One region of the Priestia sp. KCTC 13724 genome, then DNA from elsewhere that is predicted to be linked to it. Evidence: riboswitches for the same ligand, from Rfam matches in the RefSeq annotation. Region 1 holds a riboswitch; each other region holds the start of a gene.
The links. A riboswitch is a leader RNA that binds a small molecule or an ion and turns the genes downstream of it on or off. The one in region 1 is predicted to bind cobalamin.
Positions count from the first base shown of each region.

Region 2: another riboswitch for cobalamin. It lies ahead of AC1UFB_RS05495 (cobyric acid synthase); the one in region 1 lies ahead of AC1UFB_RS08605 (ribonucleoside-diphosphate reductase subunit alpha).
Region 3: another riboswitch for cobalamin. It lies ahead of metE (5-methyltetrahydropteroyltriglutamate--homocysteine S-methyltransferase); the one in region 1 lies ahead of AC1UFB_RS08605 (ribonucleoside-diphosphate reductase subunit alpha).

Region 1 is NZ_JBXDLD010000057.1:14,094-22,071, reverse strand. Features, by position in the region: gene AC1UFB_RS08605 (ribonucleoside-diphosphate reductase subunit alpha) at 1-1,872, opposite strand, end outside; cobalamin riboswitch at 2,055-2,240, opposite strand; gene AC1UFB_RS08600 (hypothetical protein) at 2,618-2,833, opposite strand; gene menC (o-succinylbenzoate synthase) at 2,948-4,054, opposite strand; gene AC1UFB_RS08590 (o-succinylbenzoate--CoA ligase) at 4,051-5,520, opposite strand; gene menB (1,4-dihydroxy-2-naphthoyl-CoA synthase) at 5,583-6,401, opposite strand; gene menH (2-succinyl-6-hydroxy-2,4-cyclohexadiene-1-carboxylate synthase) at 6,398-7,222, opposite strand; gene menD (2-succinyl-5-enolpyruvyl-6-hydroxy-3-cyclohexene-1-carboxylic-acid synthase) at 7,226-7,978, opposite strand, start outside.
Region 2 is NZ_JBXDLD010000034.1:38,869-46,846, reverse strand. Features, by position in the region: gene AC1UFB_RS05515 (acyl-CoA dehydrogenase family protein) at 1-637, opposite strand, end outside; gene AC1UFB_RS05510 (Hsp20/alpha crystallin family protein) at 913-1,392, shown strand; gene AC1UFB_RS05505 (ABC transporter ATP-binding protein) at 1,424-2,698, opposite strand; gene AC1UFB_RS05500 (FecCD family ABC transporter permease) at 2,695-3,744, opposite strand; gene AC1UFB_RS05495 (cobyric acid synthase) at 3,844-5,334, opposite strand; cobalamin riboswitch at 5,442-5,626, opposite strand; gene panF (sodium/pantothenate symporter) at 5,625-7,085, opposite strand; gene AC1UFB_RS05485 (YhdT family protein) at 7,082-7,360, opposite strand; gene AC1UFB_RS05480 (YdcF family protein) at 7,554-7,978, shown strand, end outside.
Region 3 is NZ_JBXDLD010000034.1:29,893-37,870, forward strand. Features, by position in the region: gene AC1UFB_RS05435 (hypothetical protein) at 1-385, shown strand, start outside; gene AC1UFB_RS05440 (lysophospholipid acyltransferase family protein) at 574-915, shown strand; gene AC1UFB_RS05445 (hypothetical protein) at 1,067-1,789, shown strand; gene AC1UFB_RS05450 (hypothetical protein) at 2,008-2,187, shown strand; gene AC1UFB_RS05455 (dicarboxylate/amino acid:cation symporter) at 2,414-3,634, shown strand; gene AC1UFB_RS05460 (DHH family phosphoesterase) at 3,763-4,731, shown strand; gene AC1UFB_RS05465 (glucose 1-dehydrogenase) at 4,756-5,505, shown strand; cobalamin riboswitch at 5,683-5,869, shown strand; gene metE (5-methyltetrahydropteroyltriglutamate--homocysteine S-methyltransferase) at 6,011-7,978, shown strand, end outside.

The DNA of each region.
Region 1 (7,978 bases):
AATACTAGCCGTAGACCCAGCAATGATGGAAGTAGATGAATTCGGCGCAACGGCCATTAAATATCCGTTTCGAATTCCCTTTTCTTTCACAAGCGCCTGTAGCTCATTCCACTGATTACTTTCGTAACCGCGTGCTGCAAAATAAGCTCCTGTTTCCCAATCGGACCCCTCAAATAGAGGGTATGCTCCTTTTTCTTCTGCAAGCTCCATGCTTGATTGAATCGTTAGGTAAGCAATTTTTTCATATAACTCATCGCAATACTGAACAGCTTCTTCTGTTTCCCAAGCGATCTTTTGTAGAGCTAATAAATGGTTCCAACCAAACGTACCTAGACCGATAGCACGATAGCGTTGGTTTGTTAGTTTTGCCTGTAGAACTGGAAGGTTATTCAGTTCAATTACGTTATCTAGCATACGAACTTGAATGGGCACAAGGCGTTCAAGTACATCTTCCGTTACTGCACGTGCTAAGTTGATAGACGATAGATTGCAAACGACAAAGTCACCTGGTTGCTTTGTAATGACGATTTTTCCATCTTCTGTGATTTCTTCAACCACTGTTGTCATGCTTTGATTTTGCGTAATTTCTGTACATAAGTTACTGCAATAAATCATGCCCTCATGACGGTTTTGGTTAGCACGGTTCACTGTATCACGGTAGAACATATATGGTGTTCCTGTTTCTAATTGTGAAATCATAATTCGTTTAAAAATTTCAATCGCAGGCACTTTTTCTCTTGATAGGGATTCATTTTCAATACATTCACGATAACGATTTCTAAAGGAGCCGCTGCCTTCCTCTTCATCATAGAAATCTTCTAGCGAGTAACCCATTACCGTACGAACTTCATGAGGATCAAACAAGTACCAGTCTTCACGTTTTTCAACAGCTTCCATGAATAAATCCGGCAAGCAAACGCCAGTAAATAAGTCATGCGTACGCTGACGCTCGTCTCCATTGTTTAAACGTGCATCTAAGAAAGAAAAAATATCCTTATGCCATACGTCTAGATATACAGCAATTGCCCCTTGACGTTGACCCAGTTGATCAACACTAACTGCTGTGTTATTAAGCTGTTTCATCCAAGGAATTGTTCCTGATGATACGCCCTTAAACCCTTTTATATCGCTACCTCGGCTACGGATATGACCTAGATATACGCCAATTCCACCACCGTTTTTACTTAGCGTAGCTAAGTCCGTATTGCTATCATAGATACCTCGTAAACTATCATCAACCGTATCAATAAAGCAGCTTGATAGCTGTCCATAGCTTTTTCCTGCGTTCGCTAATGTCGGCGTTGCCACTGTCATGTAAAGGTTTGAAAGTGCCCAATATGACTCTTTTACCAGCGCTAAACGCTCTTCTTTCTTTTCATTTGCCATGAGTGTCATAGCAATAATTAAAAAGCGTTCCTGCGGTAGCTCGTATACACGCTTATCATGTGATGTTGCTAAATAGCGATCAGCTAATGTTAACAGGCCAATATACGTAAATAGGCTATCTTTTGTATAATCAATGGCTAAGCCTAGCTCATTAATCTCTTCCACAGAGTATGTATCCAAAAGCTGTGTACTATAAATCCCCATATCTGTAAGCTCTGTAATAAGCTTATAAAATGAGCCGTACCTTTCAGCTTGATTGTATTTTCTATTGGCGGCAGCTTTGCGATATAGCTCTTGTAAATAGATATGAGCTGCTACATATGTCCAATCTGGCTCATCCATTGAAATTCGCTCAAGTGCTGCTAAAATAAAAACATTTGCTATTTTTTCGTCCGTCATATTCTCTTTCGCAGCAACTGTTTCTACTACCTTTTCCTCATACCATGAAAAATCAAGTTGTGGAAATTTTTCACCAAGTAGTTTCATATCATAATTTACTTTTTCAAGTTTATTTAAATCTGTTGTATTAATCATAAAAATAAGTTCCTCCTTTTTCTCCAGCATAAAAAAATCACTCACCTGACGCAGTGAGCGAATAGAACGAAGATAAAAGAAGACAAAATGTCTTTTCTCAATCCTCGCTCTATCCTCTCACCTCCCGAAGAAGATAAAACGTCATAAAAAAGGCAGGTCTCCTGACTTATGCTTCGCTTTACTCTAAGGCCTTCCCATGATCGTTACTCACAGTGGCTATTCCTTATTTCATCAGCATTCACAGTTGCGGGGACAGTTTTGGATTTACACCAAATTCCCTTTTAAGTCTTTTTTCAGACACCTTTTCTACTGAAAAACACAAAATATAGTATATGAAGTTTTAATAAAAAACAAGATGTTGTGTTATAAACACATTATAAGGGACAACTTACAGAACTACAATATCTTTTTCAAAATAAATTCCCGCACATTTACCCCACCTTACTTAACATACTGATTTACGCCTTTGTTAAGTAAGGTTTCCTAAACATATGTAAAAAAAGAAATTTTTAAAAGTTTTGTTAGGTATTAGCAACTAGCCACTACAAACAGTCTTATTTTTCATCAAACTATTCCATCATAACATGTTTTCTCGGATTGGTTGTACTATTTGATTTATGAAATTTAATCAAACTTTTTTTCACATGACTAGACAGCTGCTATATAAATAAAAAGAAAATTTTTTTAAAAAACGAACTCACAATAAAAGAGTTTGGGACATAACAAAATGATTGCTTCTAAGAGACGAACAATAGCCGTTCCAATCTCTTTGGTTTGTCTGAACACGTTCGTTCCATTGCGCTACGGCCACTCGCTTTCCGCGGGGAGGAACCTGAGCTTCCTCGCTGCGCTGCGGGATCTCAGTTTTCCCTCTCTTTCCCGCAGGAGTCGAGTGTCCTACGCTCCATTCCACCCTGTTTCCAACATTGTTTTCACAATCAACAAAAAACCTGAACGATTAAAAGTTATGAACTCTCAATCGTTCAGGTATAGTAGAGACTGAACTACTTATGTCTCAGTCTCTACATTATGCATATGTTTTTTGATATGTGGAAACTTTATTTAAAAATATCCTATCCACCCGATAGCCAATGCCTGGTTCTTCTGGCACATGAATTAACCCATCATCCACTTCTACTTCTGGAAGAATGACATCTTTGTTCCAATAGCGTGAAGAAGCTGAAATGTCTCCAGGTATCGTGAAATTCTCTAATGAAGCTAATGCAATATTATGAGCTCTTGATATACCCGATTCCAGCATTCCCCCTACCCATAGTCGAACATTACTTTTCTGGCACAAGTCATGAATTCGTTTTGCTTCTGTTAAGCCGCCTACCCGTCCAACTTTTACATTAATAACTTGACAGCTCCCTAACTCAATTGCTTTTCTAGCATCATCATAAGACACAATGCTTTCATCTAAGCAAACGGGCGTGCGTAGCTGCTGTTGTAAATGACGGTGATCGATAATATCACTAGAATCTAATGGCTGTTCAATCATCATAAGGTCAAATTCATCTAGCTTTTGAAGCAAATTCAAATCATTTAAGGAGTAAGCAGAGTTTGCATCTACCATCAGCGGCAGTTTTGGATAATGATTTCTAATTTGCTTAATAAGGTCATAATCAGCTCCAGGCTTAATCTTTACTTTAAAACGTTTATATCCAGCTTTCAAGTGTTCATCTATTTTATGAACCATCTTATGAATATCATCGAGTCCAACTACTACACCAGCTTCTACAGCTTCTTTTGTGCCACCAAGAGCTTGAGATAGAGACTTGTTGTTCTTCTTAGCAAACAAATCCCACACTGCACAATCTATTGCTGCTTTACTCATATGGTTTCGCTTAATCGGATTAAATATTTCCTGTAGGTCTAAAGGCGTCGTTAATCGCTTTCCAATTAAAGCCGGAAGTAAAAAATCATTGAGCATATGAAAGCACGTTTGGATGGTTTCTTCTGTGTACCAAGGAGTTGAAAATGCTACCACTTCTCCCCAGCCTGCTTCACCGCTTATATCTTCTACTTCTAAAAGAAGCAGTTCTCGATTTGTCACAGTTCCATAACTAGTTGAAAACGGTGATAATAGGTTCAATTCAATAGCATGAATGGTTGCTTTATGAATTTCAATCATAGTTGACGCCCTTGTTCTATACGCTGAGGTAATTTTCGTCTAATAATTTTATTGGAAGCGGTTCTTGGTAGATCATCAACAATAAAATAATACTTTGGTACTTTATAATTGGCTAACATCGACTGACAATATGCCTGTAACTCTTCTTTTTTTATTGGCGATGTAACTACTAAAAAAGCTGCTGGAACTTGTCCCCACTGTTTATGAGGCAGCCCTGTAACCCCGGCTTCTGCAATAAGTGGGTGCTTTAATAGAGTGCTCTCAATTTCTGCTGGATAGATATTTTCTCCACCTGAAATAATTAAATCTGATCTTCTATCTAATACGTATAAAAATCCATCTTCATCAAGTTTGCCGATATCTCCTGTATAAAACCAACCATTTTTTATTGCTTTATCTGTTTCTTCTGGTTTATTAAGGTACCCAGACGTTACGTTAGGGCCTTTCACAGCAATTTCACCTTCTATACCATTCATTACTTCCTCACCGTTAGCATTTACAATCTTAAGCTGGCAAGGCATCAGGGGCTTTCCTGCAGATCCAAGTTTTTGAATACTATCTTCTGGAGCTAACGTTACAAACTGAGAAGAAGTCTCTGTCATGCCATACGTCTGGTAGACAGGGATTCCTTTCTCTATACAGTCGTCCAAGAGAACTCTTGGCACGGGACCTCCTCCTGCTAACATGCAGCGAAATGATTCAGGATATTTTCTGCCACCTAGTTCCTTTAACATTTGGGTCAGCATCGAAGTTACGACCGACATAATGGTCACACCTTTTGTTTCAATAGCAGCGTTTGCTTGTATAGCTTCAAACTTTGAGTGTAATACAATTCTCATCCCATAAATAACATTTCTCATTAAAATAGAAAAACCGCTAACATGAAACAAAGGCACAGCAACGAGCCAGCAGTCATTTGTCTGAAGTCCAAGGTTTAGCGATGACCCAGTAGCACTCCACCAGTGATTTCCATAAGACTGCATAACTCCTTTTGGGTTACCTGTAGTACCTGACGTATACATAATTGTATACGTATCATTTAAATCATACTGAGATTGAAGCACAATTTCTTTTTCGTGTCGATAGATAAGGTCTTGTAGCTGAATTAGTTCTGTTCCTGAAAGCAGTATGGTTTCTTCATAACTCTCATCCACAACAAGAAAGTTCGCTTTTGCATCGCTACATTGATACTGAATCTCTTGCTGCTTTAAACGCGTATTGAGTAATAGTGCTTTTGCTCCTATATAAGCTAAAGCATGAATTAATTCAATATATTCTATTCGGTTCTTCATATATATAGCAACTGTGTGACCTTTTTTTATCCCATAGCTCGCTAATTGAAAAGCTCGCTTCACCACTCGTTTATGCAGCTGTAAAAATGTAATCGATTCCGCTGCTAAGTCCACCGCAACTCGGTTAGGTGTTACTTTCGCTCGTTGACTTAACCAATTAGGTAACAAATTCATGCTTCTATTCTCCTTTCCATAGAAAAAACAGCTTGATGAATGTCATCAAGCTGTTTTGAGCATTATGGGAAACGTGGGAACTGTTTGAAGTCTGGGTTGCGCTTTTCTTTGAATGCGTCACGACCCTCTTTTGCTTCATCAGTTGTGTAATATAAAAGCGTAGCGTCTCCAGCAAATTGCTGTATACCAGCTAATCCATCCGTATCAGCATTAAATGCAGCTTTTAAGAAACGTAGAGCTGTTGGGCTCTTTTCTAACATTTCTTCACACCATTTAATTGTTTCTGCTTCTAGCTCTTCTAATGGTACAACAGTGTTAACAAGTCCCATTTCAAGTGCCTCTTGCGCATTGTATTGACGGCATAGATACCAAATTTCACGCGCTTTTTTATGACCAACAATACGCGCTAAATAGCCTGAACCATATCCAGCGTCAAAGCTTCCAACTTTTGGACCCGTTTGGCCAAAAATTGCATTATCTGCAGCAATTGTTAAGTCACATACGATATGTAAAACATGACCTCCACCGATTGCATAGCCTGAAACCATCGCAACAACTGGTTTTGGAATAACGCGAATTAATCGCTGTAAGTCTAATACGTTTAAGCGAGGAATTTCGTCTTCCCCTACATAACCACCATGCCCGCGTACTTTTTGGTCTCCACCAGAACAAAATGCTTTGTCTCCAGCACCAGCTAGCACAATTACACCAACGCTTGAATCATCACGCGCATATGCAAAAGCATTAATTAATTCCATTACCGTTTTTGGGCGGAAAGCATTTCGTACTTCTGGACGATTAATTGTAATTTTTGCAATTCCATTATATGTTTCATACAAAATATCTTCATAATTACGTTGAGATACCCATTCAACTGTCATCTTTCTTCCTCCTCATGTTGTGATAAAAACTCACTTACTATTTTACCAAAAATTCTTGGTTGTTCCACATGAATTGCGTGGCCAGTGTTTAAAACAACTTTATACCTACAAAATTTGAGCTGGTTAGACATGTCTTTTGCGATTTCACAAAATTTCTGATCAAGTTCACCTGTAATTAACAGGACAGGAAGCAACAAGGTATGTAACTTCTCCCAATAAGATTGTTGAGCTCCAGTTCCCATACCAATTAGACTATTTGCTAACCCGAGCTTACATTGAGCCAACCTCTCTTGACGAACTAGTGCTTGATCTTTTTCAGGCATGCGCTTTTGAGTTTTAAACATGGGGATGCTTTCCCAGTAGTCCACAAACTTCAACACACCTTGCTCCCTAATGAACGCAGCTAATTCTTCATCAGCAGCTTGCCTTGCCATTCGCTCCGGCTGTGTTTTTAAGCCCGGTGATCCACTCTCTAGAATGAGCGCTTTCACTCGTTCTGGATAATGAATGGAAAATGCCAACGCTAGACGCGCTCCCATTGAATAGCCAAGAACAAAGGCCTTTTCAATTCGGAGCCTATCTAGAAGACTTACAATAACGTTCATCATCTGAGTCATTTTATATGGAGCTACATCGCTAGGGGAATCTGTCTTTCCATGTCCAATAATATCAATTGTAATAACCTCATAATAACGTGCCCAAGACTTCGTAAATGTACTCCAAGTTTGAGAGGAACCTGTAAAGCCATGCAATAACAAAAGGGGAGTTCCTTTCCCTTGTACTTCAACATGGTACGAAACATCTTCATATCTATAATACATCTCTTATTCCTCAAATTCAGACAAATTTATTACCTGGGAAACGTCACTCCAGATTTCACGATGTATTTCGACATTTTCTTTGCGAGCTGTTGGCACTTCAATAATGTGCAAGCCACCCTCTTTAAACGAAGCTTTTAATGCGCAGTGAAGCTCATCTGCTGTATAGGCTCTACTAAATGTACCCTCATATAACTTTGCAGCATGTTCAAACTGTAGACCTGTTGGCGTACCGAATAAAAACTCAAAATGCTTCTCTTCTTTTGACTGAGGTAAAAATGAAAAGATTCCCCCGCCATCATTGTTAATGAGCACGACTGTTAAGTTAAGATTATGCATTTTAGCAGCGAGCAAGCCGTTTAAATCATGGTAAAAAGATAAGTCCCCAATTAAAAGTACAGTATGTTCATATTCCGTGCTAACACCTAAAGCTGATGAAACAACACCATCAATGCCATTAGCACCGCGATTTGCAAATAAGTGAATTGGTTTATCTGTCGCAAAGAAAAACGAATCTACATCTCTTATTGGCATTGAGTTGCCAATAAACAAAGCCGAATTAGCTGGTAAAAGCTTTGATAGTTCCTGTACAATGCTACCTTCAAACCACTTATCTTGTAAGTTGATTTTTAACGAATCCTTAACCTGCTTATTTAATTCAATCCACTTTTCACTCCATGAATTAGAAGATTTCTTACTTCCTATATACTTTGGTAATTCACGAGCGAATAGCCCTTCGTTGCACTGAATCATATGCGT
Region 2 (7,978 bases), on a different contig from region 1:
GCACTAAGTCATGACTTCCAGTTCCTCTCATTGCAATCATATCCCATGTTTCTTCAATCGAAAGTCCGGGGGTATCTCTTGGGATAATAAACTGTGCTACCTGATTTGCTTCTGGCACAAAAGCTTTAACTAAAAAATAATCCAGTACAGGTGACATCGTTGTAAACGTTTTTCGGCCATTTAACACCCAGCCATCTTTTGTACGCTCTGCTTTGGTTTCAGGAAGGCCTCCTCTCGTAGGGCTCCCTGTTTTCGGTTCCGTTGCCGCACTGTTAACAAGCGCTCCTTTTTGAATTTTTCCAAATAAAAATTCAAGCGTTTCTGGCTTCCACGGCTGCTTATCACGAAGATCCATCGTAATGCCCATATGCCAGCCAATGCTTAACGCTGTGGACGAATCACCTTGAGCAATTAACTCCTGATACAATAGAAAGTCATACAGAGATAAGTTTTCCCCTCCATTCGCTTCACTTAATGACCATGTTGTGTAACCAACATTTTTTAAGTCTTCAATGTTTTGGAAGGGAAAGCTACTTTTTTCATCAATTTCTTGAGCACGCTCTTTAAAAGCTGGAATGAGAGCTGCAAGCTTTTGGTACGATTCTTTGTTTGAATCCGTGATAAATGAATTGTGCACTATCAACCGCTCCTTTTTCACTAAATCTCTACTACGCCCATCGGTTTAATACTTATTATCATAGCACATCTATTTTCTATGATGCACTTTGGATGCTCATTATTATGAAAAGAAGTATAAGCACCTATTAGGCATTTGTAACATATGTATAATTAATCCTCTCTCTCAATCGCTTTTTCCAAATATGGAAAAGGCGATTTCATTTGTGATATGCACCTATTTTTATTGCATTCATAAGCTACATAAACGGCATTTGTCGCTAAAGGAGGTTCGCTATGTTTCCGTTTGGAAAATCACCTTTTAAAGAAAATGGATTTGGAAAGATGAATATGAAAGATATCGATCAATATGTACAGCAAGTGTTATCCAACGCAATGGATCAGTCTTTTCCACAATATATGAAAGAAAACGACTTCTTTAAGCAAGCACACCAAATGTACCATCAGCCGCTTTCTTCTGAGCAACAGCGAAGTTCATTAATATCAAACGTCTTTCAAACGCACGATGAATGTATCGTCCAACTTTCTTTTCCAACCTCTAATAAAATTGAAGAAGTCAAGGTTGCCTATACACCTTACTCTTGTACGATTACGGGTACGTATGATGGTGAAGATTTCACAGAAGAGTGTCAACTTCCTTGTACGGTCAGCCGAAAAGGAAGTAAAGCTACGTGCAGAAACGGCATTCTTGAAGTCAAGCTCATAAAGTATACAAATTTACCTGAAACAGAAATTGATGTTCATCGCTTTGACTAAAAAGGCTCGCTGTTTACACGGTGAGCATTTTTCATTGCGTAACAAGCTGATATTTATCAACTTCTCGTTTTATAATAGCTTTAATTTTTTTAGCATCTACTGCTTTTGTATCCGTATTTCTAACAGCACAAGCTGCAAAATTCCCTCGATTGATTCCCAACCCTCCAAGCTGAGCACTTACTTCCATTGCTGTTTCTAAAAGTGATTCATCTTTAAGAGGCATATCCGTAACAACTACGACGTTCACCTGTTCCTTACTTTTTGTAAACAAGAATAGCCACGTATATACTCCATCTTCGTAAAATGAAATTCGTGTAAAGCGATGATCGATCCCAGACCACGAAAGTAAATCGCTGCTTTTCTCTTCGTCTGTGTACTGAACGATTTGCTTACACCAATGGATACCCTTTCCGCTATCTCCCGTAGAAAGGGTGCGCAGGGAATGTTCAAAGCTTACTGACAGACAACGTTCATTTTCTATGAGCGTATATAAGTTGGAAAAAGCTTGTAGTACCTTCTCTTCTTTCGGGGGGACATATGCAAGCTGTCTTTTATGGACTCCAGGATGATAAAGTACGTGTAAATCAACTCCATAGACGTGCTGAAGAGTTTGCTGGTCACTAAAAATCTCTTCAATACCTCTTGCATAAACCTCTCCATCTTTTAACAAGATGGCGTCATCAGCAAATAGTGCTGCAATGTTTAAATCATGTAAAATCGCCACAATGGTTAAGTTTTCTTCTCGCTGCAACTCTTTTAATAAATGCAGCAGTTCCATTGCGTGCTTTACGTCTAGATGATTTGTCGGTTCATCTAACAACAAATATTCAGGTTCTTGCGCTAAAGATTTAGCTAAAAGAACACGCTGTTTTTCCCCACCGCTTAAAGCATTGAATGAGTGATGACGATATCGCCACACATCCGTTCTTTTCATCACTCTTTCAATCACTTCTTTATCATAAGGTGATTCATTATTTAAAAACCGTTTCGTTTGGAAAGGATAGCGACCAAGCGCCACAATTTCACGAACGGTAAACTCTAGACCGATTTGGTTTTCCTGCGTCATAACCGCTATTTTTTGCGCTAACTGCGTAGCTGAATAGGAGGAAATTGACTTTTGTTCTAACTTAATTTCTCCTGCTGTTAGCGGTAGCACGCCCATCATCAAGCGAATGAGCGTGGTCTTTCCGCTCCCGTTTGGTCCAAGAAGCGTGCAAAATGAGCCTTTTTCCACGGTGAAAGCTACGCTTTTTACAGTAGGCTTATGCTTTTTATACCCACCAGTTACGTTACAAACCTCAATCATTCAATCCCTCTTTTCCTAATCCTTTCTTTAATAAGCAACAGCGTAAAAATAGGTGAGCCGATGATCGCAGTTACCACACCAATTGGAAGCTCCTGTGGGTTTAGAATGGTTCGTGCTACAAGGTCTGCCAACACAAGATAGCTGCCTCCAATCAGAATAGAAAGAGGAAGCACATGCTTGTGGTTTGCACCTACCACCAACCTTACTAAGTGAGGAATGACAAGTCCAACAAAGCCGATTGCTCCAGAGACAGATACGGATGCACCTGTCAAAATAGCTGCCGATACCAAAATGATACGCTTTCTGCTTTTTACGTTAATTCCCATAAACTGTGCAGACTGATCGCCAAACGCAAAGCCATTTAGCTCGCGGGTATTCGCAAGTAAGCCGACCGTACCGATGATGAAAAACGGGAGTAAAAGCTGAACATGTCCCCAGCCTCTCATTGACACACTTCCCATCAGCCAATACAAAATTTCACGCACTCCTTGCTCTGATGATAATGCAACCATAAGAGAAATCATAGCGCTCATGAACGATGACAAAATAATACCTGCTAAAATAATAGTTTCGTTAGCTAATGTCCCGCTCGCTAACTTTGTAATACCAAATACGAGTAAAAGCGTTAAAAAGCCAGATACAATCCCAATAATCGGTAGCGTATAGATATGCATCCCAAATAGCTGCCAGTTAAAAAAGATAGCAAGCACCGTGCCAAGAGTGGCTCCAGAAGACACCCCGATGGTATACGGGTCCGCTAATGAGTTTCGAAGCAAGCCTTGAAAAGCTGCCCCCGCAATGGCAAGAGCTGCTCCAACTAAAAAGGCAACGACTACGCGTGGAAATCGAATTTCCCAAATAATGAGCTCCATGTTACTGGGGCCATGATATAAAGATAATCCAGACATGTTTTGAACAATAATTTTAATAACGTCTGTAACGGTTAAAGACACGGTACCTACAAAAACACCAGTAATAACTGTAGTTAAAACAAGGATTATACTAAAGACATAAAATAAGACAATTTTGTTTACGATTTTTTTCATCTTGCATCAACTCCCTCTATTGGAAACCGAGGGCCGGGATTTTAACCTTTTTGTAAAGAACCTTTTACAGATAGCACGCCCCAACCGTTTGATAGTGAATTACTTTTTATATTCACTCATGATTTCATAAATTTGTTTCATATCAATTGCTTTTCGTACATGTGCAGCCAGCTTTTGAAAAGACTCTTCCTTTCGCGTCCTACTATTAAACGTTTTCTTAATCGGCACTAATCCTTTTTGCTGTCGAATGTCGTTTAAATATGCACGTCGAAAGCCATCATTATGAAAAACATCATGTATGTATGTACCAATGACGCGACCAAAAACTGCTCCTTCTTTTATACCATTTAGCTCAGCAAAATGTACAGTTGGCTTGGTAGACGTTGTTTCGCCCATATGAATTTCGTAACCTTCAATTTGATAGGACTCATCGTGTAAAATAGCCCTTCCCGTTACCCGTTCTGTTCGCTTATTTGTTTTCATTACAGTTTCAATAGGTAAAAGACCTAGCCCTTTAACAGATTTTTGGGTTGATTCCACTTCATTTGGGTCACTTATCACTTCACCTAAAATTTGATACCCACCGCAGATTCCAGCAATATCCACCTTATTCTTCTTTGTCAAAATAGCTTCTGCTAAGCCCGTTTCATACAAGTACTTTGCGTCTTCTAACGTATTCTTGCTCCCAGGTAAAATGATTAAATCAGGCGTTCCAAGCTGAGAAGGTTTTGTCACAAGCCTTACGTGGCAATCATCTTCAAAACGAATAGGATCTAGATCTGTAAAGTTCGACATGCGAGGATAAGAAATAACGGCAACATCAAGTTCTTTAGCTGGATTTGGAAGAGTAGGGTACGTAGTTAAAGCAAGTGAATCTTCTGCATCAATCTCCACATCATCCAGATAAGGAACGACGCCTAGAACAGGAAGTCCCGTATACTCTTCAAACCAATCAAGCCCTGGTTGCAACAGCGACAAGTCACCTCGAAATTTATTAATAATCACACCTACCACCTTTGACTTATGCTCTTTTGGAAGCAGCTGAATTGTTCCTACTAAGCTAGCAAAAACGCCTCCCTTATCGATATCTCCTACTAAAATAACGGGAGACTGTGCAATATCAGCTACTCGCATATTCACAAGTTCACGGTCGTTTAAGTTAATTTCAGCAGGACTCCCTGCTCCTTCAATGACAATATGCTCGTACTCAGAAGCAAGCTCTTCATACGCTTTGGTGATAATCTCACGTCCGGTTTCAAAGAAATCTTTCCTATACTCGTACGCATACATATTTTGCAAAGGAACACCATGAACGACGACCTGCGCCTCATACTCTCTTGTCGGTTTGATTAAAACCGGATTCATATTGGTCGTTGCTTCCACTCCAGCAGCTTCAGCTTGAATTCCTTGAGCACGTCCAATCTCTTTTCCATCCTTTGTAATATAAGAGTTAAGTGCCATATTTTGTGATTTAAACGGCGCTGTTTTGAAACCATCTTCTGCAAAAATTCGGCAAAAAGCAGTTGTAAGTAAACTTTTTCCAGCGTCCGAGTGCGTTCCTTGAATCATAAGAGGAATTGCTTTTTTCATCTGTATCACGCCTTTCATAGCAAAAAGCCTTGGCTAAAAACCAAGGCTTCATGACAACATCTTCATTCTTTTGATGTGCACGTCACCTATTTTCCCCGCCGAAAAATAAGAGTTAATGTTTAAAAGCAGGTCTCCTGGCTTGTGCTTCACTTTACTTCTGCACCTTCCTAGCTCATTGCTAGCGGTTTGTTGCAGGTTCATCCACACTTACAGTAGCGGGGGCTGCATCGGATTTCCACCGATTTCCCTATTATCCTTAAACGCATAAGGCACTTTTAAAACATAATCGTTTATAAATATTTTTTACGAAGCTGTTCTTGTAGGTTCTTTGTTTTTGATTGTGTCATTATACTTGCAGTTACAAAAACCAATAAAGACAGAACAACGGGAAGCACAACCGTATGCATGCCAAATGGGTTAGGAGCGTATGTGTGAATTAAAATATACACTAAAAGCCCCGTCACCATTCCCGAAATTGCTCCATATTTATTTCCTTTTGTCCAATATAATCCTAACACAATTGGCCAAATAAATACTGCTTCAAGTCCACCAAATGAAAATAAGTTAAACCAAATGAGTAAATCAGGTGGGTTAATAGCAAACAAAAATACTAAAATTCCAATAATCATTGTTGTTAAGAAGCTCCATCTTTTCACCTGCTGCTCTTTTGCTTTCGGATTAACGTAGTTTAAATACAAGTCTTTTACAATAGCAGAGCTAATGATTAATAAAATAGAGTCTACCGTCGACATAATGGCTGCCATCGGCGCAGCAAGTACAACTCCTGCTAACCAAGGTGGTAATACTTCAAGGGTTAACGTCGGCATCACAGTGTCTCCCACTTCAATTCCTGGAATTACAGCACGAGCAAACACACCAATAAGATGCATCCCTAACATAATCACACCAACTACTACCGTACCGATAAGCATGGCTTGATGCATCGCTTTCGAGTTTTTATAAGACATCGCTCGAACGGCCACCTGTGGCAGCCCCACAACTCCTACTCCAACTAAAATCCAAAATGATGACACATAAAGCGGTGTTAATGAACGATCTGCTCCGTACGGGCTCACAAGATTTGGATTTTCATTCACTAAGTCTTTCATGATTGCTTCGACACCGCCGCCAGCATAAATAGTAGCAATTAGTAAAATAATCGTCCCTACAAGCATTACAATTCCCTGCAGGGCATCGGTTAGTACGACAGCACGAAACCCACCAATTGATACATAAACAAGTACGGTGACTGCAAAGATGACAAGCGCACTTTTGTATGAAATGCCTACAAAACCTTCAATTAATCTAGCTCCTCCAACCCACTGAGCAGCTAAAGAAGCAAATAGAAAAAGGACAATGCTTACAGCAGAAACAATCACAACAATATTGCTTTCATATCGCTTTTTCAAAAAATCAACAAGCGTAACGGCATTCATCTTTCGCGAAACAATGGCGAATTTTTTGCCAAGAGTTGTGAGAACAAAGTAACCTGTTACAACTTGAATCACGGACAATAGTACCCAAGCAAGTCCGGTTTGATATGCTGTACCAGGACCACCAATAAAGCTGCTCGCACTTCCGTACGTCGCGACCATCGTCATGGCAAGAACAAACCCTCCAAGCTCTCTGCTTCCTAGAAAATAATCATTAATAAATGAACTTGCCGTGCTTGTTTTTTTAGCGGTAATAAAGCCAATCGCAAAAATTAATAGAACAAACACAACAAGAGGAACAACAACAGCCCAGTTCATTCGCTCTCACCTCTTTCTTCATCTTCTAAAGGAAGATCTGAAAAGAAAAAGCGAACAATAATCCAGACCAGTAAAATAATGAGCGGGATTCCAAGTATGCAGCTATAAAAAAACCAGGCCGGAAACCCCAATATGTATGTATACTCTGATACGGGCTTTGAACCAAGTCCGTACGCAAAACCAAACCACCATGCAAAGTGGAAAAGAGCCAGGCCGATACCGATTAAAGCTTCTTTATGTGCGATTCGATAACGCCAATCGGCTTTTTTCTTCATGTTCGTTCTCTCCTTCTTTGAAATGTTGCAGAAGATGTGCATTATGATTATAACGTTCCAAAACATATGAAGCTATCCCTTTTGCTAAATTCATGACATTTTTTCCTATTTACCGCTTAAATATTAAATAAATACTACTTTTTATACCAATTACTGCATTATACTAAATAGGAATACACGATGGGAGTAGCTTATGAAAAGAAAATTTATCTACGTACTTACTTCTTTACTAATTGGATACGTGTTGTTTGCGTCATATCATATTTATTCTGCAGCTAGTTCACCTCCTCCAAAAAACGCAGACTACATTATGATTCTTGGAGCTAAGGTAAATGGAAAAGAGCTATCTTTAAGTTTACGAGAGCGCATGATTACTGCGCTGCGTTATTTAGAAGATAATCCTTCAACTATTGCTATTGTCTCAGGTGGACAAGGTGATGATGAAGACATCTCTGAAGCGGAAGCGATGTCTACTTTTTTAGTAGATCACGGCGTTGACTCTGCTCGCATTATACAAGAAAGTCAATCTACTTCCACTTATGAAAACTTTCTCTATACCAAAAAGCTTATTGATATCAATGACAAACATATTGTACTCGTCAGCAACCAGTTTCATTT
Region 3 (7,978 bases), on a different contig from region 1:
GATTGTGTTTATAGTATTAGAATTTTTAATCAATATGGGCGCACATTTTAACTCTGCAATACAATTAAGTTTTTTAGGTGAAACTGAACAGGCGTTAGCAACTGTAGACATGCAGTGGATTATGTTTTACCCATGCTTGTATTTTTTTGCAATGTGGGATGGTTTTAAAGATGCAGAAGCAGATCCCCCTCCTCTTTACTCGTTTATACCGTTTGCATGCTGTGCTTACTTTGTAACAGTAGGCATCATGTATGCTTCAGTTGTGAAAATTAACGGAGTACTGCTTGGGCCGATTTGGCTACCGATGCTGTCTGTGATTCCAGGACTGATAGTTGGATTGCCAATTCAGCTTTTACTAGCTAAAAAAGCAAATGCTACGCCATAGACATGAAATGAAAGTTGAATTCTTCAGCTTATCTTTCATGTCTATTTTTATGCCAAATATAGATATGGTTGTACATAACATAGTGAAGAATATATTGAAAATAGAGCATTTTCGGTTAATCAAGCCTCGCCAAAGCATATTATGAAATCGCTCCTGTATGCAAGGGAATTGTTAAGAGAAAAAAAGGGGTGTGGATTTTTCCACAGGGAAAGGAAGAACATTTAGAGAAGCGACCTCTGCAATTTTCGGACGGCCCATCTTTTATCATGCTAAAAGAAAAGGGTGTACAAGCTATTCCAATTGCATATTACTATAGTTTTCGTCATGATCAGCGTCCAGAGCTATTTATTAAAGTGGGTAAACGTATAGAAGTAAATACAGAAACAAGTCGAAGTGAATTAACTCATAAGCTAGAGCAGGCCGTAACTACTGAGTTAGATAGCATTAAAAGTAAGCTTGTTAGCGAGGACCTTTCAACATTTGACGTGTTTATGACGGGTAGAAAAACGTTGAGCGAGTGGCCAACTTAATTTCCACATAATATTTTCATTGTAAATAACTTCATATATTTGATACTATAGGAAAAGGAAACCATTGATAAGAACAGCAGCTTTTTTGTATAAGAAACCATACGGAAAGTTGATTACATAATGAAAAGTGAAAAGGTGATTAAAGCGGTTTATGATTGCATTTACTTGTTTAGTCGTGATCATCAGTGTTGTTCGTCCTTATTTTGAAAGTATTATGGTCAGACGAATAATATCTGAAGAGAAAAAAGTTCGATATTATAAAGAACAATCGTTTTTTTATGTTCTTATTTTACTTCTTTACGTAGTCATTATGCTGTACTATGCGCTACCAGTAGAGAAGTGGGGTCTTCAAACGGTATACTTGGATACCATACAGCAAAAGAACATGTTTCCAGCCTGGGTTGAGTACTTATTATTGCTTATCTTTTTAGGGTTTATTGTATTGTCAATTATGCTTCAATGGATGAAAGATCATGGAGAAACGGTATTTATGGAACAGGAGATGCCTACTTCAATTGAGGCAACGGTTCCAAAAACGAAACGAGAACGCAAGTGGTGGCTTACATACAGTGGAACTTCAAGCGTAGTAGAAACGCTGGTATATTTTCCAAGTCTTTATATCTATATTCATGATGTTCTACAAATTCAAAATAGCTGGGTATTAGCCGTTTTAATCGGTTTAGGTTATTTCATGTCACAGTTAGCGTTTCAAAAAGATCGTTTAAGCCTTCAGACATTAGTTGTTGGAGTTGGTTTGGGCGCTATGTATATCATGTCAGATTCGATTGCAATCATTGCATTTTACTACGCATTTAGCTTTTTAGTTTATGACATTTACCAACAAGACCGCAATATACCTATGAAAGCAGGATGAAGAAAAAGACTGGGACATAAGTAATTCAGCCAATGATAAACCTGAACGATTGAGAGTTTCTCACTTTTAATCGTTCAGGTTTTTTGTTGATTGTGAAAACAATGTTGGAAACAGGGTGGAATGGAGCGTAGGACACTCGACTCCTGCGGGAAAGAGAGGGAAAACGTGAGATCACGCAGCGCAGCGAGGAAGCTCAGGTTCCTCCCCGCGGAAAGCGAGTGACCGTAGCGCAATGGAACGAACGTGTTCAGACAAACCAAAAAGATTGGAACAGCTATTGTTCGTCTCTTAGAAGCAATCATTTTGATCAGCTAGCTCCTCATGAGATAGCTACATTTGATAAAAATAAGTCGCTGGAAATTTTACATATCTTCTTTAAAGGGATTTCTCCCAATTGATTTAAAAAAACGAACAAAGATGACTATTCTCATTTTTTTGTTCGTTTTTTAGTTTCTTGAGGGTTGACACGTGTCTTTATGGAGAATAAGATGGTAGTGTGATAAACGGAAAGTGTATAGTATGCAGTGAACAAAATATGTATAAATATGCAAAAAAGGGGAGTTGCTGCGTAGCAGTTAAGGCGATGGGATACAGCGGGAATATCATTATGAGGAGAGAACAACTATGAAAAACCCATCGTTACTAACGCAGGTTTTAGTAGCATTCGTCGTAGCTGTTGCGCTCGGACTCATCTTTGGAGACAAGATGTCTGTCGTGCAGCCGCTTGGCGATTTGTTTCTAAGGCTCATTAAGTTTATTATGGCGCCTTTGATTTTAACGACGCTCATTGTAGGCGTAACAAGTTTACAAGATACCAAGCAGCTTTTTAGTATGGGAGGGAGAACGATTGTTTTCTACCTCTTTACAACGTTGATTGCTGTGACGATTGGTATCGTATATGCTGTGATTTTATCACCTGGTACAGGAGCTAACGTGTCGTTACCGCAAGGAGCCACTGCGCCGAGTGGAGAAGCACCAACGCTTACGGAGACGTTGCTAAACATGATTCCGGAAAATCCGTTTGCAGCGTTAATGGAAGGGAATATCCTACAAATTATCTTTATGGCAATTGCAATTGGTTTAGGGATTTTATTTGTAGGAGAGCCAGCAAAGCCAATTCAAAAGCTATTTGAATCTTTTTCCACAGTCATGTTTAAAATTACAAGTGGTATCATGGTCATTGCACCAATTGGTATCTTTGGAATGGTAGCACCAATTATTGGTGAGTATGGTTTAGCTGTTTTAGCACCTCTCGCTAAGGTGATTATTGCTGTAGCATTAGGTTGTTTAACGCAGCTTCTCGTTGTGTATTCTCTTGCGGTTAAAGGCTTTGCTGGGATGAGTCCACTTATATTTTTAAAAGGAATAGCACCAGCCGGCCTTGTAGCTTTTAGTACAGCAAGTAGTGGTGCAACGCTACCTGTTTCAATGAAAAACGTTCAGGAAAACCTTGGCGTTTCAAAGGAAACAGCAAGCTTTGTTTTACCGTTAGGTGCCACAATGAATATGGACGGTAGTGCGATTTACCAAGGTGTTGCTGCGCTATTTATTGCACAATTTTATGGAATTGATCTCGGTATGAGTGAAATTTTACTAATCATGTTTACAACTACCATTGCATCAATTGGTACTGCGGGCGTGCCAGGTGCAGGGATGATTATGTTAACAATGGTACTAGCAGCCGTCAACCTTCCAGTTGAAGGAATTGCTTTAATTGCAGCAATCGATCGTATTCTTGATATGTTCCGTACGTCGGTTAATATTGTCGGAGATGCTGCAGCTTCTGTTGTTGTAGACTCATATGAGAAGAAATCAAAAGAAAAAGCGAATCAGCAAGCATCGTGAATTTTTGTGCGTACATCCTTATGAAAGGTGAGGGTGTACGCATTTTTTTCATTCCTTGCTATAATGGAAAAAGATTCACGCATACTAAAGTGAATGAGTAATTGATAACGATTTAAAGGAGTTTTTTGATGACAAAAGTAAAGTTAATTTCACATAATGATTTAGATGGGGTAAGCCCAGCTTTATTAGCTCGCTTAGCATTTGGTGATGAGAACCTTGATTACGACACGGTAGGAATCGGACGCATAAACGATACGGTGCTGCATTTTATAGAAGAAGATAATGATGGACAAGACTTATACATAACGGATATTAGCGTAAATGATGAAGTAGCAGCTAAGCTGGATGAACTTGTGAAAAATGGTCAAAAGGTTACGCTTATTGATCATCATATTTCTGCACTTCCTCTTTCTGAAAAATACGATTGGGTCCATGTGATACCAGAAGATAAGAATGGGACGAAAACAGCAGCTACATCGCTTTTTTATACATATCTACTAGAAAACAAGATGTTGGAACGTACGAAGATGCTGGATGAATACGTAGAGCTTGTACGTTTATTCGATACGTGGGATTGGTTTCGCGAGAAAAATGAAAAAGCAAAAAGACTTAATCACCTTTACTACTTAATTTCTCATGAAGAGTTTAAAGATACGGTTCACGAAACGCTACAAGCATCTTATACTGGTGCCAGTCAAAGCTTTGAATTTACAGAAAAGCACGCGATTTTACTTGAAGCTGAAGAGAAGCGAATTGAAAAATATATCTATGACAAACAAAAGCAAATGATGCAAGCAGAAGTAGAGATTGCAGAGCAAAAATACAAGGTAGGGATTGTGTTCGCAGATACATATCAGTCAGAGTTGGGAAATGCATTATGCCTAGAGCATGAAGAAATCGACTTTTCAGTAATGGTTGATATGGGAAGGAAAAAGCTAGGGTTTCGAGCGGTGAAAGATAAGATTAATTTAGCTGAAATCGTGGGTCACATTGGTGGTGGAGGCCATCCAAAAGCATCCGGCTGCAAATTAACGAGCGAAACCTTCAAGCTATTTGTAACCGACCACTTGTTTCAACCAGACGAAAAAAGTGAATAAACTAAGTGTAGAGGAGGGATGACTTTGACATTTGAGCGTGAGGTTGTTGTGGTAACTGGTGGCGCAAATGGAATTGGAAAAGGTGTGGCAAGCGCCTATGCCAAAAAAGGTGCCAAAGTGATAATCGCAGATATTGATGAAGAACAAGGGGAGAAGTATGCTAAAACGCTGCGTGAAGCAGGTGCACAGGCAATGTTTATTCACACAGATGTAAGAAAAGAAGAGGATGTTATCAACCTCATGAAAGAAACTGTTTCAGCTTATGGTACGATTACCATTCTGGTTAATAATGCTGGAGTAACAAAGTGGAAGTCTCCGTATGAGTTAACGCTAGATGAATGGGATGATATCATAAATCTTAATTTACGAAGCGTATTTTTATGCTCAAGAGAAGCTGCAAAAGTGATGCGAAATAACAAAATAGGTGGTTCAATTGTAAACTTAGCTTCTACGCGTGCCGTTATGTCAGAGCCACACACCGAAGCATACGCTGCTACAAAAGGTGGCATTGTGGCGCTAACGCATGCTCTTGCCATTTCACTTGGACCAGACAAGATTACCGTCAACGCAATTTCTCCTGGCTGGATTGAAACTCAGCAATATGAGGAGCTTCGAGATGTTGATCATGCTCAGCATCCGTCTAACCGAGTTGGCACTCCAGCAGATATTGCAAAAGCGTGCCTTTACCTGACGCATCCAAACAATGATTTTGTAACGGGGACGAACGTAGTTGTCGATGGTGGAATGACGCGCAAGATGATTTATGAACATTAACTAAAGTAAGCAGGCTATAGGCTATACCTATAGCCTGCTATTTTTATTTTGTATAAAAACACAGTTATATGAAAGCGTATTCTTTTTAAAATTTAGAAAAATCAGACTTGATTTACTTATCGAAATCATGTATCGTTATGTTCAATTCCTAATTGAAAAGGAATTAGTGTATAAAGTGAATATGTTCATGCAAAAGGTGCTAAGACACTAGTTTTAGCTTAAAAGGGAAGATCGGTGAAAATCCGACGCGGTCGCGCCACTGTAAGGAGGAGCCTATTATCAGTAAACCACTGTTTATGAAACGGGAAGGTGATAATAGGTGATGATTCTAAGTCAGGAGACCTGCCTGTTGTTTGCACTCACAACCTACGCGTAATAGGGAGAGGTGATTAGCTTGGTATTGAAACAAAAGTATATGTTGTTCAATACTTCTTAAAGCTGTCGTCTAACTCTCTTTCCAGAGAGTTTTTTATTGCAGAAAAATAGACGAAACGAGGAGATTGAAATGACAGTGAATACAGCAACAATTGGGTATCCAAGAATCGGTAGAAACAGGGAATGGAAAAAAGCAATTGAAGCTTATTGGAAGCAGGAAACAACGGAAGCAGAGCTGCACAACCAACTTCATGAGTTGTATGTTAATCAGCTTCGTATTCAAAAAGATAAGGGGATTGATTTTGTTTCAGTAGGTGACTTTAGTTATTACGATCACATGCTTGATACGGCGGTTATGTTTAATATTATTCCAGCTCGTTTCAAAAAGCAAAATCTATCCGCTCTTGATACATATTATGCAATGGCAAGAGGGAACAAAGAAGCAGAGGCATGTGAGATGACTAAGTGGTTTAATACCAACTATCACTACATTGTCCCAGAGTTTACTGACGTAACGCCGGCATTGAATGAAAACAGACCATTAGCATATTGGCAAAAAGCAAAGGACGAATTGGCACTTAACGGTAAGCCTCTTCTAATTGGGCCAGCAACCTTTATCTTATTAGGCAAAGGATTTAAACAAGAAGAAGTATCGAGCTTATTTGCTCAATTAACTCCGCTTTATATTCAAGTGATTAAGGAGTTACATGAAGCGGGAGCAGAGTGGATTCAAATTGATGAACCAATTTTTGTAACGAATAAAGCAGAAGGGTACTGGAAGGATGTTGAGGCATTTTATCAGCGTATTTCAGAGGAAGTACCTGGTGCTAATCTTATCATCCAAACGTATTTTGAAGCATTAGATAATTACCAATCTGTTGTGAACCTTCCTGTGAATGCTTTTGGGTTGGATTTTGTACATGATGAGAGAAAAAATAGTGAAGCGATAAAAGCACACGGTTTTCCAAAAGGGAAAAAGCTTTTTGCAGGCGTTATTGATGGTCGTAACGTGTGGAAAAGTAACTTAATTGAAAAAGCTGCACTTGTAAGTGAATTGCAAAAATTAGTGGGTAAAGAAGAGGTAATTGTTCAGCCATCTAGTACACTGCTTCATGTCCCTGTAACGGTAGAAACTGAACAAGAGCTACCAGCTGATATTCGAGCAGGCTTAAGTTTTGCTGAAGAAAAGCTGACTGAGCTAGAACTTTTAAAGGACCTTTTAAAAGGGGATAGCGAAGCAGTAAAAGCACATCAGCAAGAGATTGAGGCATTTTCGAAGGTTGCAAACCGCGTTCACACGAAAACGAGAGCAGAGCTAGAACAGATTGATGATCAAGCCTTATCTCGTGCTTCTGTGGCTGAGCGCCAGCGTTTGCAAAAAGAAAAGTTTGATTTACCGCTTTTACCAACTACAACAATTGGAAGCTTGCCACAAACAGCAGAGGTTCGTTCGAAGCGCTTAAAATGGAAGCAAGGTCAGTTAACGAACGAACAGTATGAAGCGTTTATAAAAGAAGAAACAAAGCGCTGGATTGAGGTTCAAGAAGAAATTGGTATTGATGTGCTGGTTCACGGTGAGTTTGAACGTACGGATATGGTTGAATTTTTTGGTGAGCGCTTAGGCGGAATGTTAACAACGAAAAACGGTTGGGTTCAATCATATGGTTCACGCTGCGTAAGACCACCTGTTGTATACGGAGATGTCTATTTAGTCGAGCCGATGACGGTTAAAGAAATTGTCTATGCACAAAGTTTAACCGAAAAAGTCGTAAAAGGAATGCTGACGGGGCCAATTACCATCTTAAACTGGTCATTCCCACGTACAGACATCTCGAAGTATGAAAGCATGAATCAAATTGCATTAGCCATTCGAAAAGAAGTTAAAGCGCTTGAAGAAGCCGGTGTTCACATGATACAAGTAGATGAACCTGCGCTGCGAGAAGGATTGCCAATTCGAGCTGAAAAGCAAGCCGCGTATTTAAATGCTACTGTTGAAGCGTTCCGTCTAGCAACAACGGGTGTAGAAGATACAACGCAAATTCATACGCATATGTGCTATTCGAAATTTGATGACATGATTGACACAATCTCTGCACTA